One region of the Spirillospora sp. CA-128828 genome, then DNA from elsewhere that is predicted to be linked to it. Evidence: riboswitches for the same ligand, from Rfam matches in the RefSeq annotation. Region 1 holds a riboswitch; the other holds the start of a gene.
The links. A riboswitch is a leader RNA that binds a small molecule or an ion and turns the genes downstream of it on or off. The one in region 1 is predicted to bind cyclic di-AMP.
Positions count from the first base shown of each region.

Region 2: linked by a shared signal. The riboswitch ahead of ACQPXG_RS43095 (NlpC/P60 family protein) and the one ahead of ACQPXG_RS07835 (NlpC/P60 family protein) in region 1 are both predicted to bind cyclic di-AMP.

Region 1 is NZ_CP191986.1:1,520,899-1,531,874, reverse strand. It holds gene ACQPXG_RS07840 (M1 family metallopeptidase) at 1-537, opposite strand, end outside; cyclic di-AMP (ydaO/yuaA leader) riboswitch at 954-1,113, shown strand; gene ACQPXG_RS07835 (NlpC/P60 family protein) at 1,121-1,789, shown strand; gene ACQPXG_RS07830 (DUF4118 domain-containing protein) at 1,991-4,525, shown strand; gene ACQPXG_RS07825 (response regulator) at 4,500-5,165, shown strand; gene ACQPXG_RS07820 (potassium-transporting ATPase subunit C) at 5,156-6,046, opposite strand; gene kdpB (potassium-transporting ATPase subunit KdpB) at 6,048-8,186, opposite strand; gene kdpA (potassium-transporting ATPase subunit KdpA) at 8,186-9,847, opposite strand; gene kdpF (K(+)-transporting ATPase subunit F) at 9,848-9,937, opposite strand; gene ACQPXG_RS07800 (hypothetical protein) at 9,934-10,089, opposite strand; gene ACQPXG_RS07795 (YchJ family protein) at 10,224-10,604, shown strand; gene ACQPXG_RS07790 (hypothetical protein) at 10,717-10,976, shown strand, end outside.
Region 2 is NZ_CP191986.1:8,971,280-8,982,255, reverse strand. It holds gene ACQPXG_RS43120 (LysR family substrate-binding domain-containing protein) at 1-135, shown strand, start outside; gene lysX (bifunctional lysylphosphatidylglycerol synthetase/lysine--tRNA ligase LysX) at 168-1,622, shown strand; gene ACQPXG_RS43110 (cytochrome P450) at 1,609-2,826, opposite strand; gene ACQPXG_RS43105 (LacI family DNA-binding transcriptional regulator) at 2,884-3,978, opposite strand; gene ACQPXG_RS43100 (LuxR family transcriptional regulator) at 4,396-4,626, shown strand; gene ACQPXG_RS43095 (NlpC/P60 family protein) at 4,895-5,890, opposite strand; cyclic di-AMP (ydaO/yuaA leader) riboswitch at 5,894-6,099, opposite strand; gene ACQPXG_RS43090 (amino-acid N-acetyltransferase) at 6,360-6,878, shown strand; gene ACQPXG_RS43085 (RDD family protein) at 6,884-7,696, shown strand; gene ACQPXG_RS43080 (RDD family protein) at 7,704-8,366, shown strand; gene ACQPXG_RS43075 (histone-like nucleoid-structuring protein Lsr2) at 9,343-9,666, shown strand; gene ACQPXG_RS43070 (ATP-dependent Clp protease ATP-binding subunit) at 10,088-10,976, shown strand, end outside.

The DNA.
Region 1 (10,976 bases):
CGGGAACCAGGTGGACGCCCCGTTGGGTTCGCCCATGACCGTGGCGCCGTCCTTGGTCGCCAGGAATCCGTACGGCAGGTCGAAGACGACCGGGCCGCTCAGCGGCTGGGGCACACCGTCGTACCGGACGGTCACGCCGAACGACCTCAGCTTCCGCAGCCCCTTCCGCGGCGTGATCTCCAGTTCACGCTCGCCCGTGCGCTCGAACGATGCCTTGTGGCCGTTCACGCGCACCGACCGGACGTTCATCTTGTAGAAGTCGAGGTTGAACCGGGACAGGTTCTGGGTGGCGGTGGCCGTGATGGTGGTCGTGCCGGTGAGCCGGTCGGTGGCGGGGTCGTACGCGGTCTTCAGGTGGTACCGCTCGACGTCGTACCCGCCGTTGCCGAGGTCGGGGAAGTAGGAGTCGCCGAGGCCGGATGAACCGGGCTCGTACCGGACGTCGGCCGCCGCCGCGGGCGCGAACAGCCCGAGCGTCGTCGCGCCGGCCGCGGCCACCGCCAGCGGAAGCCGGTGCGCGGACCTGGGAATCGCCATCGGATGCCCTCTCCGTCGATGTCGGACGATCACCTTGGGGCGATCTATACAAGATCATTACCGCGACGGACGGGAAATGTCGATCATGCTTCGGCCGGTGCTCGGCCGGACACCGACGCGCTGAGCTGGGCGGTTCGTGATTTTGGGGGAGTTTGCCTTCCTTTGGTGGTCCATGTAGCTTGTCGTCCCATCAAGGTGCTCGCCAGGCACTTCCGTGTTATGTGCCCCATGGGGCACGAACGCCTCATCCGGCACCGCCGGCCGACCATGCGCACGCCACGCGTGCAGGTCTGAGCGAGCGCCCGCAGGTGTTCCCAGCACGCGGCCCCGACGCGGCCGCGCACCCATAACCATCAGCGCCGCTCTTTCGCGCACGGGACACAGGTCCCGTGGCCGGGCCCAGCGCCCACGGATCGCAGCGGCAAACGCCGAGTCCGCCATCGCGCGGAGCCGGGGACCCAGCGTGCCGGACTCCAGGCAGTCCCGCACTGGGGTGAATCGGCCTGTTCTCAGGCCGTAGGGCGACTTCCACGTCCGAACCCGTCAGCTAACCCGGTAGGCGGCTTGGAAGAAGGAGTCCCCCTTGAAAGGCAAGCACAGCAAGAGCCGTAGACCTCTGCGTCTGAACCCCAGCGCCACCGGCGCCCTCGTGGGCCTCGCCTTCGTGGGCGTGGCGGCGACGACGGCGGCGCACGCGTCGATCCTGTCGTCCGGTTCGGACGGCGGCGACAAGGTGACCGCCGCCGTGGCGACGCTTCCCGTGAAGCGGACGCACGCAAAGAAGTCGGCACACGCATCGAGCGACAGCCGCGCGGACGCGAAGGCCACGGATGATTCAGGGAGCAGCCGCTCCAAAGTGATAGCCCGGGCCAAGACCTGGCACCCGCACACCGACCAGAGGATCCCTTACAGCCAGACGAGCACTCACAACGGATACCGCACGGACTGCTCGGGCTTCGTTTCAATGGCGCTGGGCCTTTCCAAGCCCGGCCTCAACACCGTCGGGCTGACGTCATCGAGGTACACCGAGCGCATCCAGATGTCCGAGCTGAAGAAGGGCGACCTCGTGATGGACGCGCTCGGGACCAACACGACCCGGCACGTGGTCATCTTCGAGAAGTGGACCGACAGCAAGCACACGTCCTACTGGGCGTACGAGCAGCGTGGCCACTACGGCACCGACCACCGCACGCGCGACTACGGCGTGTCGTCCGACAGCGAGTACAAGGCCTACCGGCCGACGAACCTCTGAGGAGACGGTGAGACACGCCCGGCCGGGGCCTCCCGGCCGGGCGTTCTCCCATGCCGCCCTCGCCGCGCATATGGAAGCCGTGAAAGGTGAGGGCGCGGGCGTATGGAGTCCGTCAAGACGGGATCGGCGGCCGCCGGGCCGAGGTTGTCTCGGTGAGACGCCGCCGAAGGGGCGGGGGCTCGGGCTGGAAGGATGGGGAGCATGGCCAGGGGGCAGCTCCGCGTCTACCTGGGGGCCGCCCCCGGTGTCGGGAAGACGTACGCGATGCTCTCGGAGGCGCGCCGGCGGTGCGAGCGGGGCACCGATGTGGTCGTGGGATATGTCGAGACGCATGACCGGCCGCGCACCGAGGCGCTGCTGGACGGGCTGGAGATCGTCCCGCGCCGGAGGCTGACCTACCGGGAGACGGAGTTCACCGAGCTGGACACGGCCGCGGTGATCGCCCGCGCCCCGGCGGTCGTCCTCGTGGACGAGCTGGCCCACACGAACGTCCCGGGCGGCGGGCATGCCAAGCGGTGGCAGGACGTCGACGACATCCTGGACGCCGGCATCGACGTCATCTCGACCCTGAACATCCAGCATCTGGAGTCGGTCAACGACGTCGTGGAGCAGATCACCGGGGTCGCGCAGCGGGAGACGCTGCCCGACGAGGTGGTCCGCCGCGCCGACCAGGTGGAGCTCGTCGACATGGCGCCGGAGGCGCTGCGCCGGCGGATGGCGCACGGCAACGTCTACCGGCCGGAGAAGGTCGATGCGGCGCTGTCCAACTACTTCCGGGTCGGCAACCTGACGGCGCTGCGGGAGCTGGCGCTGCTGTGGCTGGCCGGCAAGGTGGACGAACAGCTCGACCGTTACCGCGCCGACCACGGCATCGTCGGGACGTGGGAGGCGCGCGAGCGGATCGTCGTCGCGCTGACCGGCGGCCCCGAGGGCGCCACGCTGCTGCGCCGGGCCACCCGCATCGCCGCGCGGTCGAAGGGCTCGGACCTGCTCGCCGTCCACGTGGCGCGCGGGGACGGCCTGACCGGGGCGCGGCCGAAGGACCTGGCCCGGCAGCGGCAGATCGTGGAGGGCCTCGGCGGCACCTACCACCAGGTCGTCGGCGACGACGTGCCGCGGGCGCTGCTGGACTTCGCGCGCGGCGTGAACGCGACCCAGCTCGTCCTCGGGGTGTCGCGGCGCGGCCGGTTCGCGCAGCTGCTGCGCCCGGGCATCGGGGTGACGACGACGGCGCGGTCCGGCTCGATCGACGTGCACATGGTCACGCACGACCAGGCGCGGCGTGGGGTGCCGCGGCCCGGCCGGGAGCAGGGAGTGTCGGTGAGCCGCCGGCTCAGCGGATTCCTGCTCGCCCTGTTCGGGCTGCCGCTGCTGACGTACGGGCTGCTGGCGGCGCGCCCGGCGATCACGCTGCCGTCCGACATCCTGTTCTTCCTGGCGGCGGTGGTCGCGATCGCGCTGGTCGGCGGCATGTGGCCCGCGCTCGTCACGGCGGTCGTCGGGTTCCTGCTGCTCAACTGGTACTTCACGCCGCCGGTGCACAAGCTGACCATCGCCGAGCAGGAGAACCTGATCGCGCTGGCGGTGTTCGTCCTGGTCGGGGTCGGGGTCAGCATCGTGGTGGACCGTGCCGCGCGAAGGTCGCGGGAGGCGGCCCGGCTCGGCGCGGAGGCGGAGGTGCTGTCCACGCTGGCCGGCGACGTCCTGCGCGGTGAGCACGCGCTGGACGCGGTGCTGCGCCGGCTCCGCGAGACGTTCGGGCTCACGTCGGTCACACTGCTGGAACGTCCCGCGGCGGATGAGGGCTGGCGGATCGTCGCGACCGTCGGCGGCCGTCCCTGCGCCACGCCCGGCGAGGGCGACGCCGAGATCCCGGTCGGGGACGACCTGACGCTGGCGATCCGGGGGCGTCCGATGCCCGCCGGTGACCGGCGCGTCCTGGAGGCGTTCGCGGTGCAGGCGGCGGGAGCGCTGCGGCAGCAGCGGCTGCGGGCGGAGGCGGAGAAGGCGCGCCCGCTGGAGGCCGCCGACCGGATGCGCACCGCCCTGCTCAACGCGGTCAGCCACGACCTGCGCACACCGCTGGCGTCGGCGAAGGCCGCGACCGACAGCCTGAGCAGCACCTCGATCGCCTGGACGGACGAGGAACGCGCCGAGCTGCTCGACACCGCCCGGCAGTCCCTCGACCGGCTCGACCGGCTGGTCGCGAACCTGCTCGACATGAGCCGGCTGCAGGCGGGCGTCCTCGGCATCGCCGCCCGCCCCCTGGCGCTGGACGAGGTGGTGCCCCGCGCACTGGACGACCTGGGCGCCGGCGACGTCTCGGTGCTGCTGGACACCGACCTGCCCGAGGTCGAAGCGGACCCGGCCCTGCTGGAGCGCGTCCTGGTCAACCTCATCGCCAACGCGCTCCGGCACAGCCCGCCTGGCGGGCCCGTCCTGATCACCGCGAGCCCGATCCGCGACCGGGTCGAGCTGCGGATCGCCGACCGCGGCCCGGGCATTCCGCCCCGTGAGAGGGAGCGGGCGTTCCTGCCGTTCCAGCGGCTCGGCGACCGCGACAACCACACGGGCGTCGGGCTCGGGCTGGCGCTGGCCCGCGGGCTGACCGAGGCGATGGGCGGCGAGCTGATCCCCGAGGACACCCCGGGCGGCGGCCTCACGATGATCGTTTCTCTGCCCGTCCACTCCACCGGCGGAAGGAAGCCCGATGACGCGGGTCCTCGTGGTCGATGACGAACCCCAGCTGCTCCGGGCGCTGCGGATCAACCTGCGCGCCCGCGGCTACGAGGTGGAGGTCGCCGCCGACGGCACGGGCGCGCTGCGCCGGGCCGGCTCGTGGCGTCCCGACCTCGTCGTCCTGGACCTCGGCCTGCCCGATCTGGAGGGCATCGAGGTCATCTACGGGCTGCGCGGCTGGACGGAGGTCCCGATCATCGTGCTGTCGGGGCGGGCGGGCAGCCGCGACAAGGTGGAGGCGCTGGAGGCGGGCGCCGACGACTACGTGACCAAGCCGTTCGACATCGAGGAGCTGGTCGCGCGGATCCGTGCCGTGAGCCGCCGGATCTCGTCCGCCGAGTCGGTCGTGCCCGTCCAGGTGGGCGGGCACACGGTCGATCTGGCCGCGAAGACAGTGACGGGCGGCGTTCATCTGACGCCCACCGAATGGCGGCTGCTGGACGTCCTGCTTCGCAACCCGGGCAAGCTCGTCGCGCAGCAGCAGCTCCTCACCACGGTGTGGGGTCCGGCCTACAAGAGCGAGACGCACTACCTGCGCCAGTACATGGCGCAGCTGCGGCGGAAGCTCGAAAGCGACCCGTCCCATCCCCGGCACCTGCTGACGGAGCCGGGGATGGGGTACCGGTATCAGCCCTGACGTACCGGGTAGGCGCGGTCCAAAGCAAGGTTGAGCTTGAGCACGTTGACGGCCGGTTCGCCCATGAAGCCGAGGGCCCTGCCCTGTCGCCGGATCAGCCGCTCGACCTGCGCCGGCGCGATCCCGCGGGCCTGGGCCACGCGCTTGACCTGGATGGCGGCGTAGGCCGGGGAGATGTCCGGGTCCAGGCCGCTGCCGCTGGCGGTCACGGCGTCCGGCGGGACAGCCGGCTCGGCGGGGGCGTCACCGCGGACCGGCACGACGAGGCCCTTGGCGTAGTCCTCGCCGGGGCGGGCGAGCTCGACGCGCACTCCCTTGTAGGACGCGACGAACGGCGCCTTCACCACGCCCGCCTCCTCGTTGAGGCTGACGACCCGGGTGGGATGCGGGACGGTTCCGTCCGCGGCGCGGCTCCCGAAGACCGCCAGCACGGCGCCGAGACCGCCCCGTGTGCAGAACGGCCGCGCGCCGCTCACGCCGTTGAGCTCGCCGACGGCCTTGCTGCGCGCGCAGACCTGGGTGAGCAGGCTTTGCACGCCCTCCACGCCGGCCTTCGGGTCGGGCAGCGTGTCGACGACGTTCTCCGGCCCGAGGTTGCTCGCCCCGGACGCCGCCGGGTCGTACTCGCCGCTGGACGGACGGCTCTGGAAGTACTGCCTGAGCGGCCGCCCGTCCGGGCCGGTGAACGACTGGCCGATCAGCTCGCTGCCGACCGTCCGGCCGCCGATCGTGACGAGGGAACCGTCGGCGCGGCTCTCCAGGCCGGGCAGTCGTCCGGCCGCGTAGACGGCCAGCGGGTAGACGAGGCCGAGCACCACGGTCAGGACGAGCAGGGCCCGCACGGCGGCCAGGTGCACCCGGAGCCAACTGGGATAGCGCATATCAGGACATCCCCGGAAGGAACTGAACGAACAGGTCGATGATCTTGATGCCGGCGAACGGCGCGACGAGGCCGCCGAGCCCGTAGACGGCGAGGTTGCGCGACAGCAGCCGGGACGCGCCGCCGGGCCGGTAGGACACCCCGCGCAGCGCCAGCGGGATCAGCGCGACGATCACCAGCGCGTTGAACACGACCGCGGACAGGATCGCCGACTGCGGGCTGTGCAGCCGCATGATGTTCAGCGCGTCGAGCCCCGGATACAGGCCCGCGAACAGCGCCGGGATGATCGCGAAGTACTTGGCGATGTCGTTGGCGATCGAGAACGTGGTCAGCGCGCCCCGCGTGATGAGCAGCTGCTTGCCGATCTCCACGATCTCGATGAGCTTGGTCGGGTCGGAGTCGAGGTCGACCATGTTGCCCGCCTCCTTGGCGGCGGACGTGCCGGTGTTCATCGCCACCCCGACGTCGGCCTGCGCGAGCGCGGGCGCGTCGTTGGTGCCGTCCCCGGTCATCGCGACGAGCCGGCCGCCGTCCTGCTCCCGCCTGATCAGCGCGAGCTTGTCCTCCGGCCTGGCCTCGGCGAGGAAGTCGTCCACCCCCGCCTCGTCCGCGATCGCCCTGGCGGTCAGCGGGTTGTCGCCGGTGATCATCACGGTGCGGATGCCCATCCGGCGCATCTCGTCGAACCGCTCCCGCATCCCGTCCTTCACCACGTCCTTCAGATGGACGACGCCGAGGACGCGCGCGGCGCCGTCGGCACGTTCGCCGACGACGAGCGGGGTGCCGCCCGACGCCGAGATGCCGTCCACGATCCGGCCCAGGTCGGACGGGACGTCGCCGCCGTGCCCCCGCACCCATTCGGCGACCGCGGCGGCCGCGCCCTTGCGCAGCATCCTCTTGGGGTCGTCGAGGTCGACGCCGCTCATCCGGGTCTGCGCGCTGAACGGCACCCAGGTCGCGTGGGTCAGCTCGCCCGGCGTGCGTTCCCGCAGTCCGTAGCGCTGCTTGGCGAACACGACGACCGACCGCCCCTCCGGGGTCTCGTCGGCGAGGCTGGACAGCTGCGCCGCGTCGGCCAGCTCGTCCTCCGCCGTGCCCTCGACCGGGACGAACCCGGCCGCCTGCCGGTTGCCGAGCGTGATCGTGCCGGTCTTGTCGAGCAGCAGCGTGTCGACGTCGCCGGCCGCCTCGACCGCGCGTCCGCTCATCGCGAGGACGTTGCGCTGGACGAGCCGGTCCATCCCGGCGATGCCGATCGCCGACAGCAGCGCCCCGATCGTCGTCGGGATGAGGCAGACCAGCAGCGACACCAGCACGATCCCGGTGACGCCGTGCGCGTCGAGGGCGAGGGAGTCCGGAACGCCCGGGTTGACGTCCTTGGCGTAGATCGCCATCGGCTGCAGCGTCGCGACCGCCAGCAGGAACACGATCGTGAGCGCGGCGAGCAGGATGTTGAGCGCGATCTCGTTCGGCGTCTTCTGCCGGCTCGCGCCCTCGACGAGCGCGATCATCCGGTCGACGAACGACCGGCCCGGCTCCTGGGTGATCTCGATGACGATCCGGTCGGACAGCACCCGCGTCCCGCCGGTCACCGCGGACCGGTCGCCGCCCGACTCGCGGATCACCGGTGCCGACTCGCCGGTGATCGCCGACTCGTCCACGCTGGCGATTCCCTCGACCACGTCGCCGTCGCCCGGGACGATGCCGCCGGCCTCCACGACCACGAGGTCGCCGCGGCGCAGTTCGGGCGCCGGCACCCGCTCTTCGACTGCGTCCAGTAGGCCGGGCCGCCAGCCGGTCAGCCGGCGCGCGACCGCGTCGGTCTTGGCCCTGCGCAGCGAGTCGGCCTGCGCCTTGCCGCGCCCCTCCGCGACCGCCTCGGCCAGGTTCGCGAAGATCACGGTGAGCCAGAGCCAGCCGACGATCAGCCACCCGAACACACTCGGGTGCAGGACCGCGAGGACGGTCGTCCACACGGCGCCGATCTCGACGATGAACATGACCGGGTTGCGCCACAGCGTGCGCGGATCGAGCTTGCGGCACGCGTCCGGCAGCGACCTGAGCAGCTGCGCGGGGTCGAGCAGCCCCTTGCCGCGCGCCGACGCCGGCGGGCGGACGGGGGACGACGTCTGCGTCGTCATCAGCGGATCCCTTCGGCGAGCGGGCCGAGCGCGAGCGCCGGCAGGAACGTGAGCGCGACCAGGACGACCGTCACGCCGACGACCATCCCGACGAACTGCGGCCGGTGGGTCGGGAGCGTCCCGGCCGACTCGGGGACGTGCCCCTGCCGCGCCAGCGACCCGGCCAGCGCGAGGACGAGGACGAGCGGCAGGAAGCGCCCGAACGCCATGCACAGGCCGAGCGCCGTGTCGTAGAAGACGGTGTTGACGGTCAGCCCCGCGAACGCGGACCCGTTGTTGTTGGACGCCGACGTGAACGCGTACAGCACCTCGCTGAAGCCGTGCGCGCCGCCGTTGAGCATGCCAGCCCGCCCGTCCGGCGTCGCCATCGCCACCGCCGTCCCGGTCAGCACGAGGGCCGGCGTGACGAGGAAGTACAGCGCCGCGAACTTGATCTCGCGGGAGCCGATCTTCTTGCCGAGGTACTCCGGCGTCCGGCCGACCATCAGCCCGGCGACGAACACGGTGATCACGGCGAGGATCAGCATCCCGTACAGCCCGGATCCGACCCCGCCGGGCGCGACCTCGCCGAGCATCATGTTGAGCATCGTCATCAGGCCGCCGAGGCTCGTGAACGAGTCGTGGAAGGAGTCGACGGCGCCGGTGGACGTCAGCGTGGTCGCCCCCGCGAACGTCGCCGAGTTCGCGACGCCGAACCGTGTCTCCACGCCCTCCATCGACGCCCCGGCGGCGGTCGGGACGGTGCCGTGGTGCATCAGCTGGAGGACGTTGACCAGCGAGATGCTGACGAGGGCGATCGTGCCCATCACCGCGAGGATCGCGTAGCCCTGCCGGTTCTGCCCGACCAGGCGGCCGAACGTCCGGCACAGCGCGAACGGGATCACCAGAAGCAGGAAGATCTCCAGCCAGTTCGTCCAGGACGTGGCGTTCTCGAACGGGTGCGCCGAGTTGGCGTTGTAGAAGCCGCCGCCGTTCGTGCCGAGTTCCTTGATGGCCTCCTGGCTCGCCACCGGCCCGCCGGGGATGTTCTGGTGGACGCCCGCGAGCGTGCCGGCCGCGTGACCGCCGCTGAAGTTCTGCACGACCCCGCCGGCGATCAGGACGATCGCGGCGGCGAACGCGATGGGCAGCAGAATCCGGATGCAGGTCCGCGTCAGATCCACCCAGAAGTTCCCCAGGTGCCCGGTCTTCCTGCGCGTGAAACCGCGGATCAGCGCGACGGCGATGCACATGCCGACGGCGGCCGACACGAAATTCTGCACCGCGAGACCCGTCATCTGCACCAGGTGGCCCATCGTCGACTCGCCCGAGTACGACTGCCAGTTGGTGTTGGTGACGAAGCTGACGGCGGTGTTCCACGCCTGGTCCGGCTTCACCGGGGCGCGACCCAGGCCCAGCGGCAGATGTTCTTGAAGCCGCTGAAGCCCGTACAGGAGCAGAACGCCGACCACCGAGAAGGCCAGCACGCTGCGGGCGTAGACGCCCCAGGTCTGCTCACCGTCCGGATCGGCGCCCACCGCACGGTACACGGCACGTTCCACCCGGTTGTGCCCTGAACTGCTGTAGACGCGATACATGTAATCGCCCAGGGGCCGGTAGACCACGGCAAGGGCGAATAGCAGAGACCCGATGAAAAGGATCCCCGCGAGGGTCGTACTCATTCAGAAACGCTCCGGGAAAAGCAATGCGGCGACGAGGAACAGGATCAGCGCCGCCGCCAGGACGAGCCCGACGGCGTTCTCGGCGGTCAAAGCCTCTCCACGCCCTTCACCACCAGGCCGAGCAGCACGAACACCGCCACGGTCAGCAGTACGAAGACCACGTCACTCACGAAAGTCCCCCCAAATCGAATTTTGCTGCCGGCAGCCAGGTATGCACTTTTTCTCCTGAAATCTGCCGACAAGGCACACCCTAGGGACGCGCTCCGGCCGTGACGCCTTCAGCTACGCGATATTGACACCGTCCCCGCCGATCCTGACGCCGGCCTGACGCGCCCGGCTTGCCCGGCGGGGGTTCGGCTGCTGGCAGAATCGCGGTGTGGCCAAGACTTGTCCCTGCGGTGTCGGCTCCCGGTATCGCGATTGCTGCGGACGGCTGCACCGGGGTGCGGCGGCGGCCGAGACGGCCGGGGAGCTGATGCGCTCGCGGTTCACCGCGTTCGCCGTCGGGGACGAGCCGTATCTGCTGAGGACGTGGCATCCGGCGACGCGCCCGGAGCGGATCGGCTTCGAGGACGGCACGCGGTGGACGCGGCTGGAGATCGTCCGTGAGGAGGGCGGCGGCCCCGGCGACAACAAGGGCGTCGTCGAATTCCGCGCCCATTATCTGGCGGGCTCGGAACCCGGAGAACTGCACGAGGTCAGCCGGTTCGTCCGGCATGACGGCGCGTGGGTCTACGTCCGGGGGAAAGTGAGCTGACATTCCGCCTTGCGGGCTAGGCGGTTCGGTCTCGCGGGGGAAGGCCGCCCCCGGTGGGCGCTGCGAACGTGTGGGAGGCGGACGAAGGGCGTCCGCGGAAAAGGGGATCCACATGTCGCGGAAAAGGCGTGTTCTGGTCGCCGGCCTCGCCGTGCTGGGGATGGCCGGAGCGGTCGGCACCGGCAGCGCGATGGCCCAGGACAAGGCCGCGAGCCCGAAGGAGGCCCACGTCACCGGGGACGCTTGGCTGAAGTACCCGGGCGATCCGGAGTACCCGTACCGGCGGTTCGTCGTGGACGCGCACGGCGGGCCGTGGAAGTTCGTCAACGGCAAGATGGTCATGGGAGCCGCACGCGGAACGGTGCGGTTCGA
Region 2 (10,976 bases), 2.1 Mb from region 1:
GCGTTCCGGTCCCTCGCCGCCGCGCTCGCCCGCGATCTAGGCCCCGTCGTCTCCGGCGGACCGCCGCCCGGACCGGGCGACAGTGCGGAAGTCGTTCGCGGGGCACCGGACGGCCTGGATAGCCTTGCGATGTGAGTGACGAGACCTTCGACGAGCTCCCGGAGCAGATGCGCGTGCGCCGGGAGAAGCTCGACCGGCTCCGCGAGAGCGGGATCGACCCCTACCCGGTGACCTTCCCGCGGACGGCGACGACCGCCGAGATCCGCGCGAAACACACCGGCCTGGAGCCGGGCACCGAGACGGGCGAGAAGGCCGGCGTCACCGGACGCGTCATGCTGGTCCGCAACACCGGGAAGCTGTGCTTCGCCACCATCCGGGACGGCTCCGGCGACATCCAGGTCATGCTGTCGCTGGCCAAGGTCGGGCAGGAGCAGCTCGAATTCTGGAAGCGCGAGGTCGACCTCGGCGACCACATCGGTGTCGAGGGCGAGATCATCACGTCCCGCCGCGGCGAGCTGTCGATCATGGCGGACCGGTTCGCGATCACGTCCAAGTGCCTGCGGCCGCTGCCGGAGAAGCACGCCGGGCTGACCGACCCGGAGGCGCGGGTCCGGCAGCGCTACGTCGACCTGATCGTCAACGACGAGGCCCGGAAGACGGCGCGGATCCGCAGCGCCACGGTCCGCGCGGTGCGGGACTTCTGGCACGAGCAGGGCTACCTCGAGGTCGAGACGCCGATGCTCCAGCCGATCCACGGCGGGGCGGCGGCGCGTCCGTTCAGGACGCACATCAACGCCTACGACATGGACCTCTACCTGCGCATCGCGATCGAGCTGTACCTGAAGCGGCTCGTCGTCGGCGGCATCGAGAAGGTCTTCGAGGTCAACCGGAACTTCCGGAACGAGGGCGCGGACTCCACGCACAACCCCGAGTTCACGATGGTGGAGGCGTACGGGACGTACCTCGACTACAACGACATGGCCGACCTGACCCAGCGGATGTACCAGAAGGCGGTCGTCGCCGCCCTCGGCACCACCGTGGTCGTCCACGACGGAACCGAGATCGACCTCGGCCTGGCGGAGTGGCCGCGGATCACGCTTTACGGGTCGGTGTCGGAGGCGCTCGGCGAGGAGGTCACCCCGCACACGCCGATCGAGGCCGTGCGCAAGCTCGCGGACGCCCGCGACATCTCCTGGGACCCCAAGTGGGGGCAGGGCAAGCTCGTCCAGGAGATCTTCGAGGCGCTCGTCGAGCACACCCTCGTCCAGCCCACGTTCGTCATGGACTACCCGGTCGAGACGTCCCCGCTGACCCGCCAGCACCGGGAGGAGCCCCTCCTCACCGAGAAGTGGGACCTCATCGGGTTCGGGACGGAACTGGGCACCGCCTACTCCGAGCTGGTCGATCCGGTCGAGCAGCGCCGCCGCCTCACCGAGCAGTCGCTGCTCGCCGCGGGCGGCGACCCCGAGGCCATGCAGCTGGACGAGGACTTCCTGCGCGCCCTGGAGTACGCCATGCCGCCCACCGGCGGGATGGGCGCCGGCATCGACCGCATGATCATGGCGTTCACCGGCAAGGGCATCCGCGAGACGATCCTGTTCCCGCTGGTCAAGCCCGAATAGTGACCGGAAGGTCACGTAGCCCGCGCAGGACGAGGTTGTCCCGGTAGACCAGGTCGCCGGTGGCGAGGGCCACGTCGCGTTCGAACAGCCTGCCGAGCGCGACCTGGCCCTCCAGCCGGGCCAGGGGTGCGCCGAGGCAGAAGTGGACGCCGTGGCCGAACGACAGGTGCTTCGGGGTGTCGCGCCCCTCGGTGTAGCGGAGCAGGTCGAGCCGGTCCGGATCCTCGAAAACGGCCGGATCGCGGTTGGCGGCACCGGTCAGGAGCAGGATGAGCTTGCCGCGCTCTAGGAGCGTCCCGTCCAGGTCTACGTCTTCCAAGGCCGATCGCAGCGTGAGCTGGACCGGCGGGTCGTAGCGCAGCAGTTCCTCCACGGCCGCTTGTACGTTCCCGGGCCGCTCCCTGAACAGTGCCAATTGGCCGGGGTCGCGAAGCAGCGCCAACGCGCCGTTCCCGATGAGGTTCACGGTCGTCTCATGTCCCGCTACGAGCAGCAGGACGCACGTGGCGAGTAGTTCCTCCTCCGTGAGGGCATCTTGGCCGTCAGAGACGCTCACAAGCGCGCTCAGGAGGTCGTCCTGCGGCTCGGCGCGGCGCTTCGCGGCCAGTTCCTGGAAGTACGCCCCGAATTGCGCGCGGGCCGCCTCTCGCTGCGCGATCTCGGCCTCCGGCAGCAGGAAGTCGGGGTCGAGTCCGCGTGCGAGGCTGTCCGACCAGACCTTGAACAGGTCGCGGTCCTCGGGCGGGACGCCGAGCATCTCGCTGATCACGATGACGGGGAGCGGATACGCCAGGGTGGCGATCAGGTCGACCTCGCCGGAGACGTCCTCCAGCAGTTCGTCGACGAGCTCCTCGACGCGGGGCCGGAGCCTCTCCACGAGGCGGGGCGTGAACGCCTTGCTGACGAGCCGCCGCAGCCGGGTGTGATCCGGCGGATCCATGGTCAGGAACGACCGGTTCCGCGCCACCGAGCCGCGCCACGGCTCGCCGCCCTCCGGACGGTGCCCGAACCGCGGGTCGCGCAGCACCCGCTCGCTCAGTTCGTAGGACGTGGTGACGCGCAGCCCGACGTCCGTCCGCGTCAGGCTCCGCCCGTCCGCCGCGAGCGTTCGGTAATGCGCGTACGGGTCGGCCCGGAAAGCGGGATCGCCCGGATCGAACCCGAGAACCGCCGCCGCACCCGCCTGTCCCGTCCCATCGGCCATGTCCCCAGGGCACCCGAATCTCAGACGGACTGTCAATAGCGTCGGCGGACCGAACCGCTAGGCGCTCTCCCGGATCACGAGATCGGGCCGCTGGACGACCTGCCGGTGCTGGTGCGACTCGCCCTCGCTCATCTCGGCCATCGCCAGCTCGGCTGCCTCCCAGCCGAGCTCGCGGCGCGGCTGCCGGATCGTGGTCAGCGGGACGGCGGCGCTCGCGGCCAGCTCGATGTCGTCGTAGCCGATCACGGCGATGTCCTCGGGGACGCGGACGCCGAGCCGGGTCAGTTCGTTGATCAGGCCGATGGCCAGCAGGTCGTTGGCGCAGAACACGCCGTCCGGCCGCGGCGACATCGCCATGATCTGGTGCGCCGCCGCCTGGCCCGCGGTCGGGTTCAGGCCGTCCCGGATCACGGTCGAGGGCTTGCCGAGACCCGCCTCGGCGATCGTGCGGGCGGCTCCGGCGCGGCGCTCCACGCAGGACTGCGGCTCCGGAACGCCGGTCACGAAGGCGATCCGCCGGCGGCCGATGCCGAGCAGGTGCGCTGCGGCGATCTCACCGCCCGCGACGTGGTCGACCTGGGCGGAGCAGGCGTCGGACGCGTCCCGGTCGATCAGCACCACGCTCATGCCCGCGGCACGGAGCCGGGAGATGTCGCGGGCGCCCAGCCCGACCGGGATGATCAGGACCCCGGCGGCGCGCTGCTCTTGCAGGAGTTCCAGCGAACGGCGCTCCTTGGCGGCGGAATGGTCGCTGGAGAACCACAGGGCGTCGTGGCCCGCCGCGTTGAGCGCCGCCTCGGCGCCGTACGCGACGTCGGTCGCGTACGGATTGGTCAGGTCCTCGACGACGACGCCGAAGGCCCGGCGCGGCTGATCGCCGAACTCGCCCGCGGTGCGTTCCGGCCCCCTGCGGAGCCGGCGCGCGGACTCGTTGCGGACGAATCCGAGCTCCTCGATCGCCGCGCGAACCCGGTCACGGGTAGCTTCGGCCACGAGATCTGGCCGGTTTAGGACATTCGAAACGGTCCCAACTGAGACTCCAGCCCGCCTCGCGACCTCACGAATACTGGTCTGTGGCAACTTGCTCCTCGTCCCGGCCCAGGGGCGTTTTCCCAGGTAGTGGAGTTTTGCATGTTGTGGCGCCGAATGCACTGTCACGCATTGTGACCAATCGGCCGCATATTGCCGTTGAATGGCGCTTGACGGGCCGGATCCGGCCGCCTAGCGTTCCGAGCCGAAGCGTAGCTTGAAACGATTCACGATCTTCGTTCACTGCGAGATCGGCGGGTCCGGCGAGAAGGGGCGGGTGCGGATGGCTGGCGACCTCATCCCGTCTCCCTCGGCAGGCCAACGCCTGAATCGTCACCCGGAGTTCCCCCGTACACCCCTGCAATCGGCCATGCGGCCACCTCCGGCCAAGCTCGCGAGACAGAAAAGGAACCCGATGATCTAAGTCCGGAGGGCTCCGGACCCGGCAACCCAACGCGCGTACAGATCAAGGCCAACCCCGTGCCTGTGCAGCGGACGGCTGCATCCCCGCGGTCATCACCTCGGACGAGGGAGGACGGAGTGGAAACAGCCACACTCGCACGTCGTGGCACCGACGATTTCGGGCTGAACGAGGAGGAGATCCGGCTGCTCGCCCAGATCGCCAGCGGTGTCACCGCCGATGTGGCGGCACGCAAGCTGGAATTGAGCGCCCGGACCTTGCGGCGCCGGTTGCGGACGATCTGCGACCGGCTGGAGGTCAACACCCCTATCGAGGCCGTGGTGTGGGCGGCCCGAAGGCAGCTCATCTAGCTGTGACACCCCCGACGCTCGCCAGGGGACGGGCGGGCGTCATTGGAGAACCAGGCGGCTCATCCGAATCCCGTCCGACCCCGCAGCGGCGGCGCCGGCAACCTGACAGGTAGGTCCCTGCAGGGGGCGTCGCCGCGGACGGCATTCGGGTCGGAGATCCTGGTCATCCGGGCGCTCAGGACGGACGTGCTCAGGACGGCGCACCCGGCCCCGGTCGCTCGGCATGGGCGGTCGAGACGATTGCACGCGTCCGGTGGAGGTCCGGGGGTCAGGCCACGCGCACGCCGCCGGCGAAGGGTCGCCCGGCCATCGGAGCGATCTTCACGACGTCGCCGGTCTGCGGCGCGTGCAGCATCTTGCCGTCGCCGACGTACATGCCCATGTGGTGGAGGTCGGAGTAGAAGAACACGAGGTCGCCCGGCTGGAGCTCGCTGCGCGACACGTGCGTGCCGGCGTTCCACTGGCTGCCGGTGTAGTGCGGCAGATTGATGCCGACCTGCTTGTAGGCCCACATCGTCAGGCCGGAGCAGTCGAAGGTGGTCGGCCCGGCGGCGCCCCACACGTACGGGCGGCCGATCTTGCCCATCGCGTACCGGAGCGCCTGCGCCGCCTTGCCGGTGCCGATGACGGGAAGCTTGGTGAGCTGGGTGGGGTCCTTGTCGACGAGCTTGCCGCGGACCTTCTCGTAGGTGTCGGTGACCTTCTTGCGCTGCGACTCCAGCTGCGTCCGCAGGTCCTTCACCTGCGAGGCGCGCGCCTCGGCGGACTTGCGCGCCCGCTGCGCGGACTGCATGGCCTGCATCAGGCCGAGTACCTGGGTGCTGTCCTGCTTGGCGAAGTAGTGGAGGGTGGCGGCCTGGTCGAGGATGGCCTGCGGGTCCTGCGAGGCGACGAAGGAGACCGTGGGGTCGGAGCCGCCCTGCATGTAGCTCGTCGCGGCGAGCGAGCCGACCTTCTGCCGGATCGCCTCCAGCGACTTCTCCTGCCGCTTGGCGTTCTCGGTGGCGACCTTGGCCGCGCGCTGCGACTGCGCGAGCTTGACCTTCAGCCCGTTGTACTGCTCGGTGAGCTGCTCCAGCTGGTCGGCGAGCTTGAGGGCCTTGGACCTGAGCTCCTTGGTGGACGGCTCGGGGTCGGCGTGCGCGACGGCGATCGTGTGCGGTGCGATCGCGTGGGGGGCCGCTGAAAGAACGATGAACGCGCCGGCCAGGGTGGCCGCGCGGCCGCGGAATCGTGAACGGGAAGCAGTCCGCGATCGCTCCACGAATTCTCCTCTCCTTGTCCGCCTACCGGGTTAGCTGACGGGTTCGGGCCGGAGGAGCCCGTCCGCGGGCGCGCGAATACTTCACACGCGGCTGCGGATTCACCCCTTTCGGTTCGGCGGCTCGGGGGCGATCCCCCGAACGTTCCGAAAGTGGGTCCCCGGCTCCCCGGGGCGCTGGTTGCGGCCCGTGGACTCGGCGGTTCGGCCTCGGTGCTGCGGTCGGCCGACGTCAGCGAAGGACACTAACGGAACCCGCATTGGATGCCAACCAGAACATGCGAAATTGCAGGTCGTGAGGATGCTGGACGACGGATGCGCCGGGTCCGTCCCGGCTGGTCCCGTGCTCCGGCTCACTCACCGCGCAATGCTGGTGCCTAGTTGCTTTTATCTAGTCACTCATGCGGTGCGGTCACGGGATGTGGGGGCGGGGCTTCGGTAAGTCGCGGGTGTTCGATAATCTCGTTTGTTTGTGGAAGTCGTGATCCGGCGTGCCCGTACCGCCGACGTCCAGGAGATCCGCAGGCTCGTCGACCTGTACGGGTCGGGACGACGCCTGCTGAAGAAGACGACGGTCAAGCTGTACGAGGACGTCCAGGAGTTCTGGGTCGCCGAGGACCTCCAGCACGGGGCGCCCGGGCGGGTCATCGGCTGCGGCGCCCTGCACATCATGTGGGAGGACCTGGCGGAGGTCCGCTCGGTCGCCGTGGACAAGGGCTGCGGCGGACGCGGAATCGGGCACCGGATCGTGACCCGCCTCCTGGAGACTGCACGGGAACTCGGTGTGCGAAGGGTGTTCTGCCTTACCTTCGAAGTGGAGTTCTTCGCCCGCCACGGCTTCCAGCCGATCCTGGGCACTCCGGTGGCGCCTGAGGTGTACGAGGAACTTCTCCGCTCCTACGACGAAGGCGTGGCAGAGTTCTTGGACCTCGACCGGGTCAAGCCGAATACGTTGGGCAACACCCGGATGTTGCTTCGCCTGGAGGACTGACCCAAATGAGCGATTCCCCCAACCGCGGGCGGCCCCGTCGGCCCCGACTGCCGCAGCAGGGGCAGGGTTCCTACGGCCCGCCGCCTCCGTACCAAGGTTCGCAGTGGCAGCAGCCCCAGCAACAGCCGTCCCAGCAACAGTGGCAGCAGCAAAGGCAGGAGCCGCAAACGCAGCAGTGGGGCGGGCAGCCCTCCTATGAACCCGCCTACGACGAGTACGGCTCCTACGGCGACTCCTACGGCGATGCTGACCTGGCGCTGGCCCCGATCTACCGGCGGGCGGGCGCCCGGATCATCGACAACGCGCTCGTCGCGGTCTTCGGCTTCGCCCTCGTCCTGCCGGTGACGATCGGTGCGTTCGGTCTGGGCAAGCCAGGCAGCAAGACAGAGGACGAGGGCGGTGTGTGGAACTGGCCCATCATCTTCACCCTGTTCTGCGTCCTGTCCGTGCTGCCTTTCATATACGAGGCAGTCCAGTTGTCCATGTGGGGGCGAACGCTTGGTAAGCGCGTCCTGGGTCTCGGCATCGTTCAAGCGCGCCCTGTGGGGAGCCCGCTCACCACGACGCAGGCCGTCTGGCGCGCTGGAATCACCCATGTCGCCTACCAGCTCGGCGTTTTCTTCTTCCTCGTCTTGGCGGTGATGGTGTGGGACTACGCCGCGTACGGGATGGTGCTGGTCTGGGCGGGCGCGCTGATGGCCTACCTGTGGGCGATCTGGGACCAGCCCCTGCACCAGGCGCTGCACGACCGCTTCGCCGGCACGCTCGTCATCGACGAGCGGGTCGGATATGACGAGTACTCCGAGTACTCGGAGTAGGGCCGCGATGGCGGCATCGCTCGCCGAGCCCGGCCAGCGCCTCCTGGCCCGCGTGACCGACACGCTCGTCGTCGGTGTGCCCGTCATCGTCGTGGTGCGCGCCCTCGTGTCCGGGCACACCGTGGACATCGTCGCTCCGCCCGCCGTGGCCGGATGCATGCTGCTGTACGAGGCGGTTCAGCTCGCTCTCTGGGGCCGGACGCTCGGCAAGCGCCTCGCCGGCATCGAGGTCGTCGTGACGGCGTCTCAGTCGACCGATCAAGCCGTCCCAGAGGGCGCTGCGGAGCCCGGTGGCGCGGAACCCGGGGGTGTGGAGCCCGATGGCGCGGGGGCCGGTGGGTCGTGGGTGCTGCCCACCTCCGTGCCGGGATTCGTTCCCGTGGCGGCCGTCGCGCCGGAGGAGACCGCGACGTCCGCGGCCGAGACGTCCGCTGCGGAGGCGCCCGTCGCGCACGCGCGCCCGGACGTCCTGCGTTCGGTTCTCCGCGCCGCCGTCTATTCACTGCCGGTCGCGGTCCGGCCGATTCCCGTTCTCGGTGTGCTCGCGAGCATCTTCTGGGTGGCGAACGCGGGCATGTTGTTCGAGGGGAACCGCCGCCAGGCGATCCATGACAGGCTGGCCGGGACCCTCGTGGTAAAAAGCACGCGTCCCGATTCATCGGCCTTCTGAGGCGCTCTCAGACGCGCGCGGAGGCGCTCGCGAGATCTTGATACCGCCCACTGCGGTGGGCGGCCTGCCGCGCGGCCCGGGATCGTCCAGGTGCGCCATGCACGTTTTTCACTGAGATGCCCGCTCTGTTTCGGACGCCCGGGCGCTGACGGCGAATGCCAGCTCGTTCCGGTTACGGTCCCGAATCAGGCCGGGATGTGTCTCGTCCCGGACGCCGCCTCCGCTTTGGAAGTTGCTGAGGAACCGTTGCCAAGGCTTCTACAGAGCCGCTTGTTAGGTACCGGTGGACTTACTTCGGGCGGGATACGGCCGCGCTTCGAACGGACCTTTCGCGCAGCATGCCCCTCTCCGTGGGAGGGGAGGCGGGAGCGGGCGGGCTCGCGGGTCTCGGACGTCAGGTTGAAGAAGCGGGGCAGGGGTGGGATTGTGCCTCAAACTCCCGTTTTCGGGATGAAGGGCGGCGGGCGGCTTCCGCACGGGGAAGCGGGTCGCCGACTTCTCGTCCCCGGACGCGGCAACAGATTTCGAGGCCCGCCCGCTCCCGGTTATCCGTCGACATCGGCCGGTCGGAGCGCTGATCACGTGCCGCGGGCCACCCGCGCATTACCGGTGGGAGGCGGGGTTGCCGCCGTTACGCCAGGGTTAATCGGCGGTGCCGGCGGCGCCGCCCGCAAACCCGGGTCAATGTGCGGACACCCGCCCAGGTCAGCACGGTGCGCCGTGACAGCGGTCACTCATGAAAACTCGGGCGGTGTCCGGTGAGGTTGGAAATTCATGGAACCCGTGCCCGGCGCCGACCACGTCCTGCGGTCAGGTCGCGCCGGAAACGACGAGGTCGATTACGCCGGGTCACGGGCGGAAGGTGACTTCGGGTCGGGCGCCGGTTCATCGGGTGCGTTGGAATTGTCAGCGGCGAAGTTCTCGGTATATCTTTGTCAACCGATTGAAGTTTGCTCCAGCTGAAAGGTCTGTCCCCATGGCACAGAAGGTTCAGGTGCTTCTCGTCGACGACCTCGACGGTGGCGAGGCGGACGAGACCGTAGCGTTCTCGATCGACGGCGCCTCCTACGAGATCGACCTGAGTGGCCCCAACGCGACGAAGCTGCGGGAATCGCTGCAGCCGTTCGTCGACAAGTCCCGTAAGGCGGGCACCGTCTCGCGCCGCCGCCGGCAGCGCGGCGCGTCCAGTCGCGAACGCAGTGCCGAGATCCGCGCCTGGGCCAAGAACAATGGCATCAAGGTCAATGAGCGCGGCCGGATCCCGGCCCACGTGATCGAACAGTACGAGGCGGCCAACTGACCCGCACGGCCACCGGCGGCCCGTCTCCGTTCGTGGGACGGGCCGTTCGCTGCTCGCAGTGACGCGCCCTGGATTCGCCGGCGTTCAACATCGATGCGAAGAGCCGTTCGCTTGTGGCGTAGCGCCCGTGCGGTTCGCCGCGTCCGCGGTGAGGTACACAGGCCGCGCGGGTGGAAACTCCATCCCATTCGGCACTCTCGGCCCGCGCCCTGACCCACCTGCGGAAAGCCCCTCGTTCGCTTGGGGCGTAGCGGGAACATGACGCACCGATGCGGTAGTTGGATGAGACTGAACAGCGCATAGCTGGGGAACGTCTCCTGGTGGGAGTGCACCGGGCGGCCTCCTCGGGGCGGGCTAGCATGCGGAAGGACAGTTCCGGACGTTCCGGACTCTGCCCAACCGCTCTGTGAGGAGCGACGAGATGTTCGAGAGGTTCACCGACCGCGCGCGGCGCGTTGTCGTCCTGGCTCAGGAAGAGGCCAGGATGCTCAACCACAACTACATCGGCACCGAGCACATCCTCCTGGGTCTGATCCACGAGGGTGAGGGTGTGGCTGCCAAGGCTCTGGAGAGCCTCGGCATCAGCCTTGAGGCCGTGCGCCAGCAGGTCGAAGAGATCATCGGCCAGGGCCAGCAGGCGCCGTCGGGCCACATCCCGTTCACTCCGCGTGCCAAGAAGGTCCTTGAGCTGTCGCTGCGCGAGGCGTTGCAGCTCGGCCACAACTACATCGGTACCGAGCACATCCTGCTCGGCCTGATCCGTGAGGGCGAGGGCGTCGCCGCCCAGGTCCTGGTGAAGCTGGGCGCCGACCTGAACAGGGTTCGCCAGCAGGTCATCCAGTTGCTGCACGGTTACCAGGGCAAGGAGCCGGCCGCCTCCGGCGGTCCCACCGAGGCGGCTCCGTCCACCTCCCTTGTGCTCGACCAGTTCGGCCGCAACCTGACGCAGGCCGCGCGGGAGAGCAAGCTCGACCCGGTCATCGGCCGGGACAAGGAGATCGAGCGGGTCATGCAGGTGCTGTCCCGCCGCACCAAGAACAACCCCGTCCTCGTGGGCGAGCCCGGCGTCGGCAAGACCGCCGTCGTCGAGGGCCTCGCACAGAAGATCGTCAAGGGCGAGGTGCCCGAGACGCTCAAGGACAAGCAGCTCTACACCCTCGACCTCGGCGCGCTGGTCGCCGGCTCCCGGTACCGCGGTGACTTCGAGGAGCGCCTGAAGAAGGTGCTGAAGGAGATCCGCACCCGCGGCGACATCATCCTGTTCATCGACGAGCTGCACACGCTCGTCGGCGCGGGCGCCGCCGAGGGCG